DNA from 3 places in the Prevotella sp. P6B4 genome. Region 3 is predicted to be linked to each of the others. Evidence: riboswitches for the same ligand, from Rfam matches in the RefSeq annotation. Region 3 holds a riboswitch; each other region holds the start of a gene.
What was found. Region 3 has a riboswitch for S-adenosylmethionine ahead of T491_RS0105415 (hypothetical protein). Riboswitches for the same ligand answer to the same signal wherever they lie in the genome.
Positions count from the first base shown of each region.

Region 1: it holds a riboswitch for S-adenosylmethionine, as region 3 does, so the genes downstream of both, T491_RS0104695 (hypothetical protein) here and T491_RS0105415 (hypothetical protein) in region 3, are expected to answer to the same signal.
Region 2: it holds a riboswitch for S-adenosylmethionine, as region 3 does, so the genes downstream of both, T491_RS0111165 (hypothetical protein) here and T491_RS0105415 (hypothetical protein) in region 3, are expected to answer to the same signal.

Region 1 covers NZ_JHVE01000005.1:60,765-64,979, forward strand. The annotation lists gene T491_RS0104690 (leucine-rich repeat domain-containing protein) at 1-1,305, opposite strand, end outside; gene T491_RS0104695 (hypothetical protein) at 1,455-1,712, opposite strand; SAM-I-IV-variant riboswitch at 1,711-1,824, opposite strand; gene T491_RS0104700 (hypothetical protein) at 1,949-2,164, shown strand; gene T491_RS0104705 (hypothetical protein) at 2,189-2,425, shown strand; gene T491_RS15695 (DUF1896 family protein) at 2,436-2,657, shown strand; gene T491_RS0104720 (DUF559 domain-containing protein) at 3,097-3,567, shown strand; gene T491_RS18170 (hypothetical protein) at 3,623-3,754, shown strand; tRNA gene T491_RS0104730 (tRNA-Ile) at 3,905-3,978, opposite strand; gene ribF (riboflavin biosynthesis protein RibF) at 4,112-4,215, shown strand, end outside.
Region 2 covers NZ_JHVE01000016.1:70,870-75,084, reverse strand. The annotation lists gene T491_RS0111170 (RES domain-containing protein) at 40-1,248, opposite strand; SAM-I-IV-variant riboswitch at 1,426-1,536, shown strand; gene T491_RS0111165 (hypothetical protein) at 1,535-1,954, shown strand; gene T491_RS17130 (GIY-YIG nuclease family protein) at 2,035-3,717, shown strand; gene T491_RS0111155 (hypothetical protein) at 3,887-4,215, opposite strand, start outside.
Region 3 covers NZ_JHVE01000006.1:52,413-56,627, reverse strand. The annotation lists gene T491_RS16960 (metallophosphoesterase) at 1-540, opposite strand, end outside; gene T491_RS15770 (RNA ligase, Rnl2 family) at 660-1,697, opposite strand; gene T491_RS17630 (hypothetical protein) at 1,881-2,039, opposite strand; SAM-I-IV-variant riboswitch at 2,205-2,318, shown strand; gene T491_RS0105415 (hypothetical protein) at 2,316-2,573, shown strand; gene T491_RS0105410 (DEAD/DEAH box helicase family protein) at 2,644-4,215, opposite strand, start outside.

The sequences.
Region 1 (4,215 bases), on a different contig from region 3:
ATTCCGAGTTATGCTTTTAATTATATCAGGTACTACATATATCTTATCTTTTTTTTGAGGAGGATAGAAGATTAAATCCCCATCACTTGTAAACACAACTCCATCAACAGTAACATAGTCCTCATTATCCTCTAAATTAATTTCTTGCAGGTTCTTTGTTCGAGGAATTGAATGGCCAAGTTCTCCAGAAAATGATCCGCGAATACTCAATTTCTTAAGTTTCTGGCATTCATAAAACATTGGTAACACATGTATCAAACAAAAGCTGATCTCTTTGATGTCATTATTACCATTAAAAGCACCATCTATTCTATAGAAACAATGCTCATATCTTATGCTTTTGATGTTGCGGCAACCAGAAAAACATCGTGGGGCAAGAAGAACTTTATCTAAATTCAATTCTGATTTATTTAATGCAGCTGGAACACAAATTATTTTGTCCAAATGAGAATGTGAATATCCGTCGCAATCGGAATCTATTGCGGGGACGTCCTTCTCATAAAGTATTCCATGGCGAGAATAATAGAAATGGTTTTCTGAATGCACTCCTATCCACTCGAGACTTGCACAGTTCTCAAAAGCAAAATCCTGAATTCGTACAACCGAAGCGGGAATGACAATTTCTTCAATATATGGATTATGCTTAAATGCTCTTTCTGCAATAACAGTTGTTCCTTCTGGAATTTCATATTTTTCGATTTTCAAAGCAGGAGGGAATGCGATGAGAATCCTTTTATCTGATGAAAAAAGAACACCGTCGCATACCACAAAATATTGAGATCCATTAGGGAATTTGAATGATTTTAACGAGTTGCAACCGACGAATGAGTCTGGAGAAATCTTTTCCAATGTACTGGGTAAACTAACATTACTAAGTATTTCCCATTTACAGAAAGATTCTTGATTTATCATTTTCGACCCTTCTGAAACAACTAAAGACGAAGTAGTGGTATTGGTATCGCTCTTCAAATACCACCAGTTGACATATTTAAGATCATTTGGTAGAATAATAGACCTTAGTCCTCTTATCTCATCCAGTTCATTGAGATTAAAATTTTCTGGATATACTTCTGAGAGATCTAAATCTATAGTTCTCCATCGTCCTACATCGGGTAAATATTCGAAGGCACCATAATCTTCATTTAGGACTTCTGTTGAAGAATATCCATTTAAAAAACGAATATCGTCTTCTCCTATTTGACCAGCTAACTTAAGTGATACATGCTCATAGAATTCTTCCTGTGGGAATTTATATCTCAGAGTATCTTTTTCTTTTAAAACTATTGTCAACTGTAAATTGTTCATCTTCGTCTTTGTTTTAGGTTATTCAATACACAAAGATAATCAAAATAAAGTAGATATGAGTAAATAATGTCAATATTTAATAGTTTTTACACAAAAAATGGTAAAAATCAGGGCCTGTCAAGAGCAGACGACAAGGTCCCGTGTGGTATTTAGTCTATAGCAATCAACAGATTGCGATTAATATCATACTTGACTGGCTTAGCAAAATTGATGGTGTGTCTGTCGCTGATTGCGGACACATCGATGCCACGATTCTTAAATTCATCAATAAGTGCCTTGTCGTGATAGGCTCGCATACTTGACCATGCACGGCTTTGCACCAATGCGTTGAACTCATTAACTAACTCTGGAATTTGCATGTCTGCGAATTGCAGGGCATACTTTGTGTAATAAATGTGCTGTTGCATAACTTTTTGTTTTTGAAGTGAATACTAATCTTCCGCATCGTACTGACCACCGTGGCTAAGCTAAAGCTCGGTTGGCGAGTCACCCTTTCGGGTACTGCTCTTGATGCTTCGGGTGCAAAGGTACGCAAATGTTCTGAAACGACCAAATTTTATAGTCAAATGATTATCTTTGATTATTTTGTTAACGTTAACAGAATTGTTGTACCTATCTCCATAATTCTTTGTATATTTGCAACATGGAGAAAGAGCATACCATCACAGAAGAGCAGAAGCAGCTACTTCAGCAGACGAAGTTAGAGAACGGCACGAACGCTTGGGATTGGGTGCTTTCGCAAAGGGAGGAAGACCAATACTGGGCGATCGCTGGGATACTATCGTGTATGAAGAAGGGCTACAACCTCAATGTTCTGACGATTTGTTGGGAAGCTCGTGACATTCGATATTCAAAGTAACTAATTAACATAAGCTTTATAACAATGGAAAAAATGACACTCGAAAACAGATTTTACAATCCAAGCGAACTCGCTCGGATGTTGTATGATGAGAAAATCACAGGTTTGGATTATGTAACACATCAGTCCGAAGAGCAAACACGTGACTTCAAGGAGTACTGCGCTCGACGTGCAGTTCCTGAGAACGAAGAGTCTTCAGGGAACTATCTGAACCACCTTCTGCGTGAAGAGGAGAGAAGTCATACAGAAGGCTTAGATTGATTATTAACACGTGAAAAAGGAGGTTTATATGGCAAAAGTAGATTTCAACTATTATGCGCTTTATCTGAAAAAGTATCTTGTTGATAACGATGATCCAAGGGCCAATGATGCCGAATTTATCAATGACCGTGCCGATTTGGCTGGCCAAGAGTATGAGAATAACCGACTTAGTGGCCTTGAAGTATTCCAGGCAGAGGAACTGGCCATGGAAGTACTGATGTCAGGTTTATAGTAGGGCAGGTTATTCCTGGGTATTTTTATAGAGTGTCTTTCTAATGAAGAATGGCACTCTTTTTTGATGGCTATATCCTTGATAGTCGAATAAATAGCGTTCCATAGCGGGTAGCCTGCAATGGACTGCTATGTCCATATATACATTATTATATATTAGCGATACGGTTGTATCGAACTTGATAGAAGGGAGAGTTGATTCCAACTCATGCAGGGCAAATGTCATCTGACCTAAATTTCTATGCAAAGGTACGAGCGACCGTCTTATGTGCAAGGCCAAGCCTGTGGTTTGCTTCGAAAATCTCCACACCTGCGGGTAGTATTTTCGATCAAAGTCTTGCGCTAAAGCCTGTCTTTCCTCGTCCTTTCTGCAACGAAATTTTGGTTAGATGCCCTTTACCCCCTGTGGCGGGTGGGGGATAAATTTTAGTTTTTGAGCGATGGAAAGTATATACAGAAATTTGACTGCATGCGATAAAATGCATGAAAAGAAACAGAAAGTCTGCCGAACAAAGAGTGAGCGGGCCGCATATAAACTCCTGCCTGATAGTATGAAAGCAAGGGTGGAATGCAATCCTCCTATTGCTTTCAAGGATTGCAAGACAGCTTTCTTCCCAGATTTATTCTTCAGAGAGGAGAAGATTTGTGTTGAAATTGATGGCGAATACCATCGTAGGCGTTTACAAAAAGACATGTTACGCGATGAGGTTTTTGCAAAACATGGGTTCGTAACTATCCGTATTAATAATTGCGATACCTATATCAATGTGTCTTTTTGGGAAAGGCTGGTGGAGGGAATGGATAAGATAAATAATAGAACCGCATCGGTAAATGCTTTTATCGATGAATTACGTAAAATGATAGACGATGAGATTAAACACTGGATAATAATTGATGATGAATGCGAATAATGGTTGAAAGAATTAGTAACAAATAAAAAATAAACTTATGACATTTATTATTTTAATGATGATTATTGTCGCGCTCTTTGATGATCATGATAAGAAGCCAAAGCATAAAAAGAAGTCTCGTAGGAACAAAAAGGATAAATCATGGCTTGACAATGCCTGGTTCCATGATCATGGTCAGCATATTTAATTGTGATTAATATTTCATGAGAATTCACGAAATTTTCATTCATTTCAGAATGCTGAAACGACCCAGTTTGGACTTGAAAAGGTCACCTGAAGGTCACCATGAAAGAAAAAGAGAGTCACGAAATTCTCGTAACTCTCTGATTTTCAGGGGTGGACCAGCCTGGGCTTGAACCAGGGACCTCCAGATTATGAGTCTGTTGCTCTAACCAACTGAGCTACAAGTCCGATGCTTTGCCTAAAAAGCGGTTGCAAAGGTACGTGAATTTCTTTAAATATCCAAATTTTTAAGAGGAAATAACTAAAAATCATTGATTTGTAAAGCTAAATTGGGGATTTTTGAGTAACTTTGCGGCCAATTATGAAGATAATAAACGATATAGATAGCATTCAGATACCTTGTGAATGCACTGCTACCATCGGTGTGTTCGATGGCGTGCATCGCGGTCATCAGCACTTGATTAC
Region 2 (4,215 bases), on a different contig from region 3:
TAGTACTCCCTAGTCCGTACTGCAAATGTACTGTTGTAATTATTTCACTTCGTCTGTAGTTATTTCTCTAAGTTGGTTCTTCAATGTGATAGTATAAATGACTTTACTTAGTGACGTACTCTTGCCATCACAAATAAAACTCCAACCATTAAATTCTCGGATAATGTCAAGATTCACACTCTTCTCTAAAGATGATTTCGTTATTTTTTGATTCTCCTTTAATTCGGTAGGTATAAATTGGGCTAAAGCATTAAACATTTCATCGTGATGGATTTTTATAGCATGATCAAAAGGTATCTCTGAGTTAACAGTTTTATTGTCAGCATCAAGAATCTTTCCTTTCGACACATCAATACAATTCCCATCCAAGTCAAAGTAGTGGGTGATTATATTTGTTATAGATTCTTCGTTTATAAATGACGTATACCAAACGATTATTCCTTTTTCATTTATTCCTATTTTTTCGTATTTCACAGAACGCATATCTGGAGCTAATCTTCCTTTGATTACCCATTCAAGTTCAAGGTTCTTGTCTACGAATTCAGGTTTTAGTGCGATATTTATTTCTTCAGTTTCACCTGCGGCAACGCTGGGGTAAACAATTCCATCATAATAGACTTCATATTTGTTCCCAACCGAATCTATAGCATAGCCATTGGCAGAATAAATACAATTCGCTATATACGATGAGGCAAGATATTTTCCAATTCCTTCATTCGAAATCATAATATAGCCTAAACGTTTCAAATAAATTCCTAACTCACTATTAACAATATTGGGATCTGTTATTGTGAAAAGACTGTTAGGCTCTTTGTCAGTATTAATTCCCCATGCAGGTATTGTACGATATAAACGGAGATTTGAATTAGGCTTGAGTTTCCATTTGGCCATATATGCTTCATCGCCAATACTGCTATTTTTGCTTATTTCCTTGAAGTTCGTTTTCATTTGTACAGATGCATAGAAAATGGATTGTCCTTTATAGTTTGCCCTTCCCATTTTGGGCAGTCCATCTTTGTTCAGTGCTATGGGAACATAAGAAAATGTTGCAGGATTTGATAAATCTTCATTTTTCCCAATGTCATCAGCAAGCCTCCCTCTGTAAATGCACATTGATTCATTTAGAACAAGTGGAGCACTAAGGATAATTTGAATAGGATTATCTTTGTACTCTTTGTCAAACTCAATATTACTAAGAGTTTTCGAATTGCCAAGAACTCTGTCCAATAGTTCTAAATACTGTTTCATAAATGTCGTTTTAATGTATTGAGACCATTTGGGGCTCATATAAATCATATAGTATTAAATACACCTTTGGCATACTTTTCCGCAAAAATACGAATAATAGTCGAATCTGCAAAAAATGCTAATCTTTTTGTGCAAATAATTGTATATTCCAAAACTAATTTGTATTTTTGTACCCAGATATTGCATCAAGAGTGGCATAATGCCCACCAACCGGCCTAAACAGAATCGTTGGCAGCGGTGGTAAAAGGATGTGAGTGAATGTTTAATCCACTAAAGATAAACGATTATGGAAATCAAGAAAATTGAAAAGAGTGACTTTGTAATGTTCCCACGTATGCAGCATCGTGGGCTGGAGTTCAGACATGTAGAACGTGATGCGTTCAGGACTGAAATGCGCCATGTTGAGGGACATGGTGACTATTGGCTAATTTACCAGCAGTCGAAACCTCATGTTGTGGCTCACGTCCAATTACCCAAGACGGAGGCTGAGTTTGACAATATCCTTGGCTGGTGTTTGGGACAGAACCATTGGTGCGAATACATTGAGGGGGATTTCTCTTTCCTCTGTGTTATAGCAGGCTTCAATGCTGCAGAACTCACTCCTAAATACCCAGACTTTATCAGCGAACGTGTTTATGCTCTTGGTGATGCTACTCGCTGGTGGTATGAGTATGGAAAGGATGTTCTGATACAAAAGACAACATAAGGATATCAGATTATTCTTTGAAAATGGCTATGATAAGATTTTTTTCGTATATTTGCAGCATCATTTAAAAGATTCTGATTATGGCAATATTTGATTTTCTAAAATCCCACGAAGAAAAAGTAAACGAGAGAAAAGCAGAAATAGCAGCTTTGCAGCAACAAGTTGTTTCTTTACGTGACGAGGTGGCTTCTGAGGAGAAAGAAAAAGAAGAGTTAAGAAGTCAGATTGTTGAATTGAAGAATCTTGTTGTGGCTCAGAAGAATGAACTATATGATTTGCAACAGGACAAAGAAAAAACAAAGAAGCAAGTTGATAGCCTTCATGAAAGATATGAAAAGTTGCATGCTTTGTTAACGAGATCAACCAGAAAATTAAATTGTATGGAATCTTCTGATGAATTCTTGTTATTTGACGTTGGATCTCCATATTTGGTTGCGTTGGATGAAGTAGATTTTGAAGAATTGTGTAAATATCACAATCTTAGAGAAGAAAATCATTCTTATTATGATAAGAAGAAGCAAAGAGAGGATGAATTACATGCCATAGAGCTGAAAATTGAAGATGCAAACAAAGAACTAACCAATCTTCGAGAGGAATTGGTAAAACAGCGTGATATTAATTATGCCTATGAAATAAACAATATTAAAGAACAAACTAGTGAATATATTCATGAATTGAATGACATAAAAGCAGATATTAATAGTTATCTGAAAAATCATAAAGACAAGATTCGCTTAGAGGTAATACATGAAATATACCAAAGAGCAAATCTTTGTGAAGATGAGGCTTTGAGAAATTTGCGAGAAACTATTGACGGTGTTAATATTGACCAGATACAACTTGCTTTGGATTTAAAGAAAATGTTATTGAAACCTCCATATAAAGTTAATCCACAGGAATGGACTTTTGCTGAAATATATTTGTGTAATTTGTTAAATGAATTTGCACAACTCAATATTGTTAAAATCATAAAAGAAATGAAAAACTCAGATTGGGATACGATTAAAGTCAAAATAGGTTCTCTTGTTAATATTTTAGAATTGCGTATGATTGGAACGGGATTTCGAATAGATCCATCATATGGAAAGAATCTATTTAATTATATGGAAGCAAAGTATTTATATATACAAAAGCAACAGATTGAACGAGAAAAGGAGCGAGAAGAACGTGAGGCACAACGTGAATATGAGCGTGCTATAAAAAAGGCTCTAAAAGATGAAGAAAAGGCACAAGAGGCTCTTGAAAAGAAGAAGAGAGAAATGGCTGAAGCGCAGACTCAGGAAAAGATACAGAAATTGCAGGAACAGATAAAGGGACTGGAGAATGCTCTTGTTGAAGCTCGTGAACTAAGAGAGAGAGCAATGAGTATGGCACAACAAACTAAGATAGGCTATGTTTATGTTATCTCTAATATAGGTTCTTTTGGAAAAGATGTCTATAAGATTGGAATGACTCGTCGATTAGACCCGATGGAGCGTATTATGGAATTAAGTAACGCTAGCGTTCCATTCCCATTTGACGTACACACCTTTATATATAGTGAGGATGCACCAGCATTGGAGGCAGACTTACATAGAAGATTCGATGCCAAGAAGGTTAACTCTATAAACTATCGCAAAGAATATTTCAATGTGACGTTAGATGAAATAAAAGCGGCATTGAGAGAGAAAGGAGTTGATGCAAACTTTGTAGACGAACCTGATGCATTCCAATACAGAGAAAGCCTTATGAAAAATCGCAATAATCTTCTCTCTCCACAATAATAGTGAAAAGTCTATATATTAGTAGATGTCCTAAGTTGGGTGAAGTTGATTGGAATTTTTATCTTCTTTATTCTAAGGTATTAGAAATTCATCCTCAACTTGAGGGCGAATTGTCAGTGATAAGCAGCCTGCATCAGTAAGAAGATACCCTTTACTTATGCTTTATTCCTTACATAAACCCGCCGGCATAGTAGCTGCGGGCGATATATGGTGAGGGTTCGTAATAGGCGCTGGTGTTGTAATTGTCGATAACTTCGCAGATGGGATTGTTGTAAACGCGAAGAATGGCGTCAGCATAGTCTTCGTCTGACAGCATGGTGTTAAGAATCAGACGCTTATAAACTTTTCCCATTTGAGTAGCAGTGGGAATGCTTGGACAGAGTTCTGCATCTACTTGAGTAACGTCGAAATTGCCTGGCTGTAATCCGTATTCGTCAATCCAATCGGAAGCAACTGCTAATGGATTCTCAGAATGTAAAACATCTGCAAGAGATAGTT
Region 3 (4,215 bases):
GATATCCTCCAATGTCAGGAAGTGCAGATTGGCGAGAGAGCCGTCTATACCAACATCAAAGCGTAGGTCTATCGACAGTGCATTATAGTCGTCAAGTTTGCCGTGACTATGCCCATGCAGCATTATAGATCCTCGAGGTTTCTGGTTCCATGTCACCATCGGGTAGTGGCGCATCACCACGCATAGATCCTCTCTTAGGAACGGTGCCACAGAAGGCTTGAAGCGCATCTCCTTAATCTGATAGACCTCTTTGAAATAGTTCTTGTACGCTCGAATCGAACCATCGTGGTTTCCCTCAATCAGAAACTTCTGCCCAGGCAGTTTCTCCAACAGATGGCGGGCATTCTCACTCTTCAGGAATGTCAAATCACCCAGAATATATACAGTATCACGCTTGTCAACCGTGCTCTTCCAAAGGTCAAGCAACCATTCGTCGTGTGCCACGATATCCACCGTATCCGAAAACGGGCGCTTAGGTGAATGCTTCAATATGTTCGAATGGCCGAAATGCAAGTCGGCCGTAAAATAAATCTTATTCATTGTTCTATTCTTTTGAATTTTCTACCTATAAGTAGGGATAAATATGAAATGTTACATTGCAGAAGAGAATAGATCTCTCTTTATGTCTCCCCCAGCCTTTAACCGGGAGAGACGAATTACTATTCCATGATATAAGCCTGGCTCATATAGACCTGCTTCACAAGGGCAGTACAGAATTTGTTGAGTTCCTTGTTCAATAGTTTCTGCTCGCTCTTTTCAAGTGCAGTATACAAGTTGCCATGCTCCTTGAGGAAGTCTTCGAGCACATCCTTGGAGAACAACCCCATCACCTTGCCAAAGTCCTTAGGGAAATGCACCTCACCGATATGGCTCACCACGTTTGCCAGACGGTTCTCAGTGACGTAGGTTTCACCCTCGACAATCAGGGCCTTCAATTCATCACTATAAGGCACTGGCTCGACAAAGAGCTTGGTACGGCGCTTGGCGCTCTTCCGCTCTGCGAACCGTTCGTTCTTACTCTTGATAAGCACTCGAGAGCCGTTCCTTAGATACATTGGAGTGACAGGACGGATAACGATACCCTCGCAGATGTTGTCCTCGATAGCAGGAAGTTCAAGCCACTCGGCAATCTTGCTTTGGAAAGCGTTAGGCTGCTTCAGGCACTCGGCCAAAGTCCCTCTGAAGAGAGTCTTGGCATAAAAGAAACCACAGGTCTCAAAGATCTCGTTAACCTCATCAACAGGGAGGAACCTTCCACCCTCCTCAGTGAAGAGGTAGATGTCGAAGCCATAAAACTCATGGTCAGGAGTATAACAGACACCTCTTTGGATGAGGCCGACTTTCTGTCTTGCTTTGACCCCATCATGAGGATACAGACCACCGAACATCTCACCAAACACAGAGATATGAGTCACCTCGGGATACTTTGCCTTGATGCCACCGAATAGCTTCAGCACTCTGTCCCTGTATCTTTCGAGCAACTCAGGGTAGTCATAGAACTGCTCGCCCTCCTCCAGCACCGACGTACGCTTGGCAAACCTTAAGGTCTCACCATCGCAAAGGAAGCTGGTGTTGGCACCATGCACCTTCTCCTGCACCACATATTCCAAATCCTGTGGCATCTCTGCCACTACGTGCTCCATGAACTCACGGCTAAAGGAGTTTTCGATAGAGCTGTACTTCTTGAATTCTAACATTGTTCTTTTCTTTTTGTGCGCATCGCTGCGCGGTTAATACTGTTGTTGTTTAGGTTGTGCCCACTAGCTAAGGAGTGGAGAAGTACGGATAATGGACACACAGATAACGAAAAACCGTTGGAAAGTTTGGTAAGCTCTTTCCAACGGTCTCGTTATCTCTTATACTCTGAAGTTCGGCTGCATCTATGCCGTCCGGTCAGATTCTCTATTTGATGATGTTCGTTGGAAAGTGTTCGTGTACCAGTCACGTGCTGCAATACTCATCGAGTCGTTCGTATGAACATAGCAGAAGCCTCCAAAGCTCTCTTTGCCCTGAAGTGGTAACAGTGTTGATATGTTCATTCTTTGTTGCAGCATTGCTCTTTGTTTACATAAATTTGAAAAACGGCGGCAAAATTATACATATTTTCACAAACCGCCAAACTTTTTCGTATCTTTTTTGCATTTTCAGTCAATTTCACCCAAGAAAGAATTGGCTATTTTGCTGAATTTTTGTATTTTTGCACCCGAAAGCATCAAGAGCAGTCATCTTCGGATGGACTCGCCAACCGAGCAAAACGTAGCCACGGTGGTCAGTACGATGCGGAAGCAATAGTATTCACTTCAAAACAAAACGTTATGCAACAGCACATTTATTACACGAAGTATGCACTGCAATTCGCAGACATGCAGATTCCCGAGTTAGTCACAGTTTTCAACGCCCAGGTTGGTAATCATGGATGGTCCAGTATGCGAGCCTATCACGACCAAGCGCTCCTTGACGAGTTCAAGCGGCGCGGCATCGACACCGCAGCCGTAGCAGGCAGAAAGACCATATCGTTTGCCCATCCTGTCAGGTATGATCTACCCAACAACAAATTGGTAGTCATCAACTGACCCTATACAAACGTCGCCTTTGCAGTCTGCTCTTGCAAGGGCGGCGATTGTACATAAAATACTCATCCTATCACGCCGACTTAATCATCTCCATCATATCGTCCACATAACCATCGTTTAGTTGAAATAACACATGGTTCTCATGGAACTTCTCTAATTGACCTTTACCCCAGAAGTCCACCTGGCGATAGTCCGTGTTGCTGATGATAAAGCTGTTCAGGGCAATGCTGTCATCACCCAACGTCGGCTCGATAACATCCTTCAGATACTTGTACAGTTGTATCTTCTCGTCTTCCATTCCATGCAGATGACTGATGCCTTTGGGGTCAATGAAGTTCACATACTGTTTCCTGTCTTCACGAATCCAAAGGATGAAGTCTGGATAGAAACCAGCATTCTCGAAGAAGCCGATACCTTTGCGGCTGACGTTTCGCAGCAGATATATTTCTCGTCCTTCGCCATGCTGCTGATAATAACGCTGAAGGTCATTGATAAACTTTCGTTCGCCCTTATTCACAGCCACAGGATAGATTTCCACCACCTCATTTTCACCTGGCTTGTAATGCTCGTTCAGGTACATCATTGGGTTAAACAGATGCTGGGCGAAGTACAGAGCCTCGAAGTTCTCGTTCTCAATACGACGCAAGCCATTCAGCGTACCCTCGCGCACTTCCTTCTCAATACCCTGTAAAGCCTTTATCCAATTGTCCTGCGTCTTGCTGACAGCAATCTCATATTCCCTGATGAAGTTGGGATCTTCCTTCGTCAACACCTCGATATGCTGATGCTTCGATTCCTCCTTGCCTCGCTTCATCTTATAGGATTTGTCGATGAAGGCTTTCAGCAAACTTACGGCAATCTCTTGCCATTCAGCCACGTCGCGTCCATAATCGCTACTGAACTGCATCGAGCGTTCTGGCACCCATAACTTGTACCATTGACGGTCAGACAAGATCTCGCGCATCTCCTCCTGATGAATCTCCATATTATACCACGAACGTTCGTTCTTGAAGTCCACCATCTCGAAGAATACCTCTGTCCAATTCAGCAAGTCCAACTGCCAGTCTCTCAACCAATCTTCATGTTTCTCGGCTGTGCCGCTATCTTTTTCTCCACTTATTCTCTTTTTAACTTGAATCTTTGGATACCAGTCAAGCGTGACACGGACAGTCTTGCGATAATCCAGCAGACTCCTGATAGGCACTTCTTTCTTGAAGTTATAGTCCTTGTCTACTCTCAGTATCTTCAAGCCCTCTGGTAGCGTCTGTATCGTAGGAATCGTCAGTTCTACGATCTCGCTGTCGTTCTGTGGCAGACCTTCATCCTCCAAATAGGCCTTGAACTGGTCCATATAGTTGGAGCGCACACCAAAGATGTTCAGCGTTTCCATCACCTTTAAGTCTTTAGGTATCATGCTATCGTGAGGTTTAATGCTGCTATCAAGGGCCGTGCTTCGTTTCAACGACATCTTATAGCCTTTCAGACGCACACCACGTCCAAACATCTGGATAATCTGCGAGCCCTCGCTTTTACCAAAGTTCATCAGGCCCATCAGCGACACACGCCAACAACTCCAACCCTCAGTAAACTTCTTCGAACCAATAAGCATGTTAACAGTTGAGGTTTTCTCTGTTATTTCAGC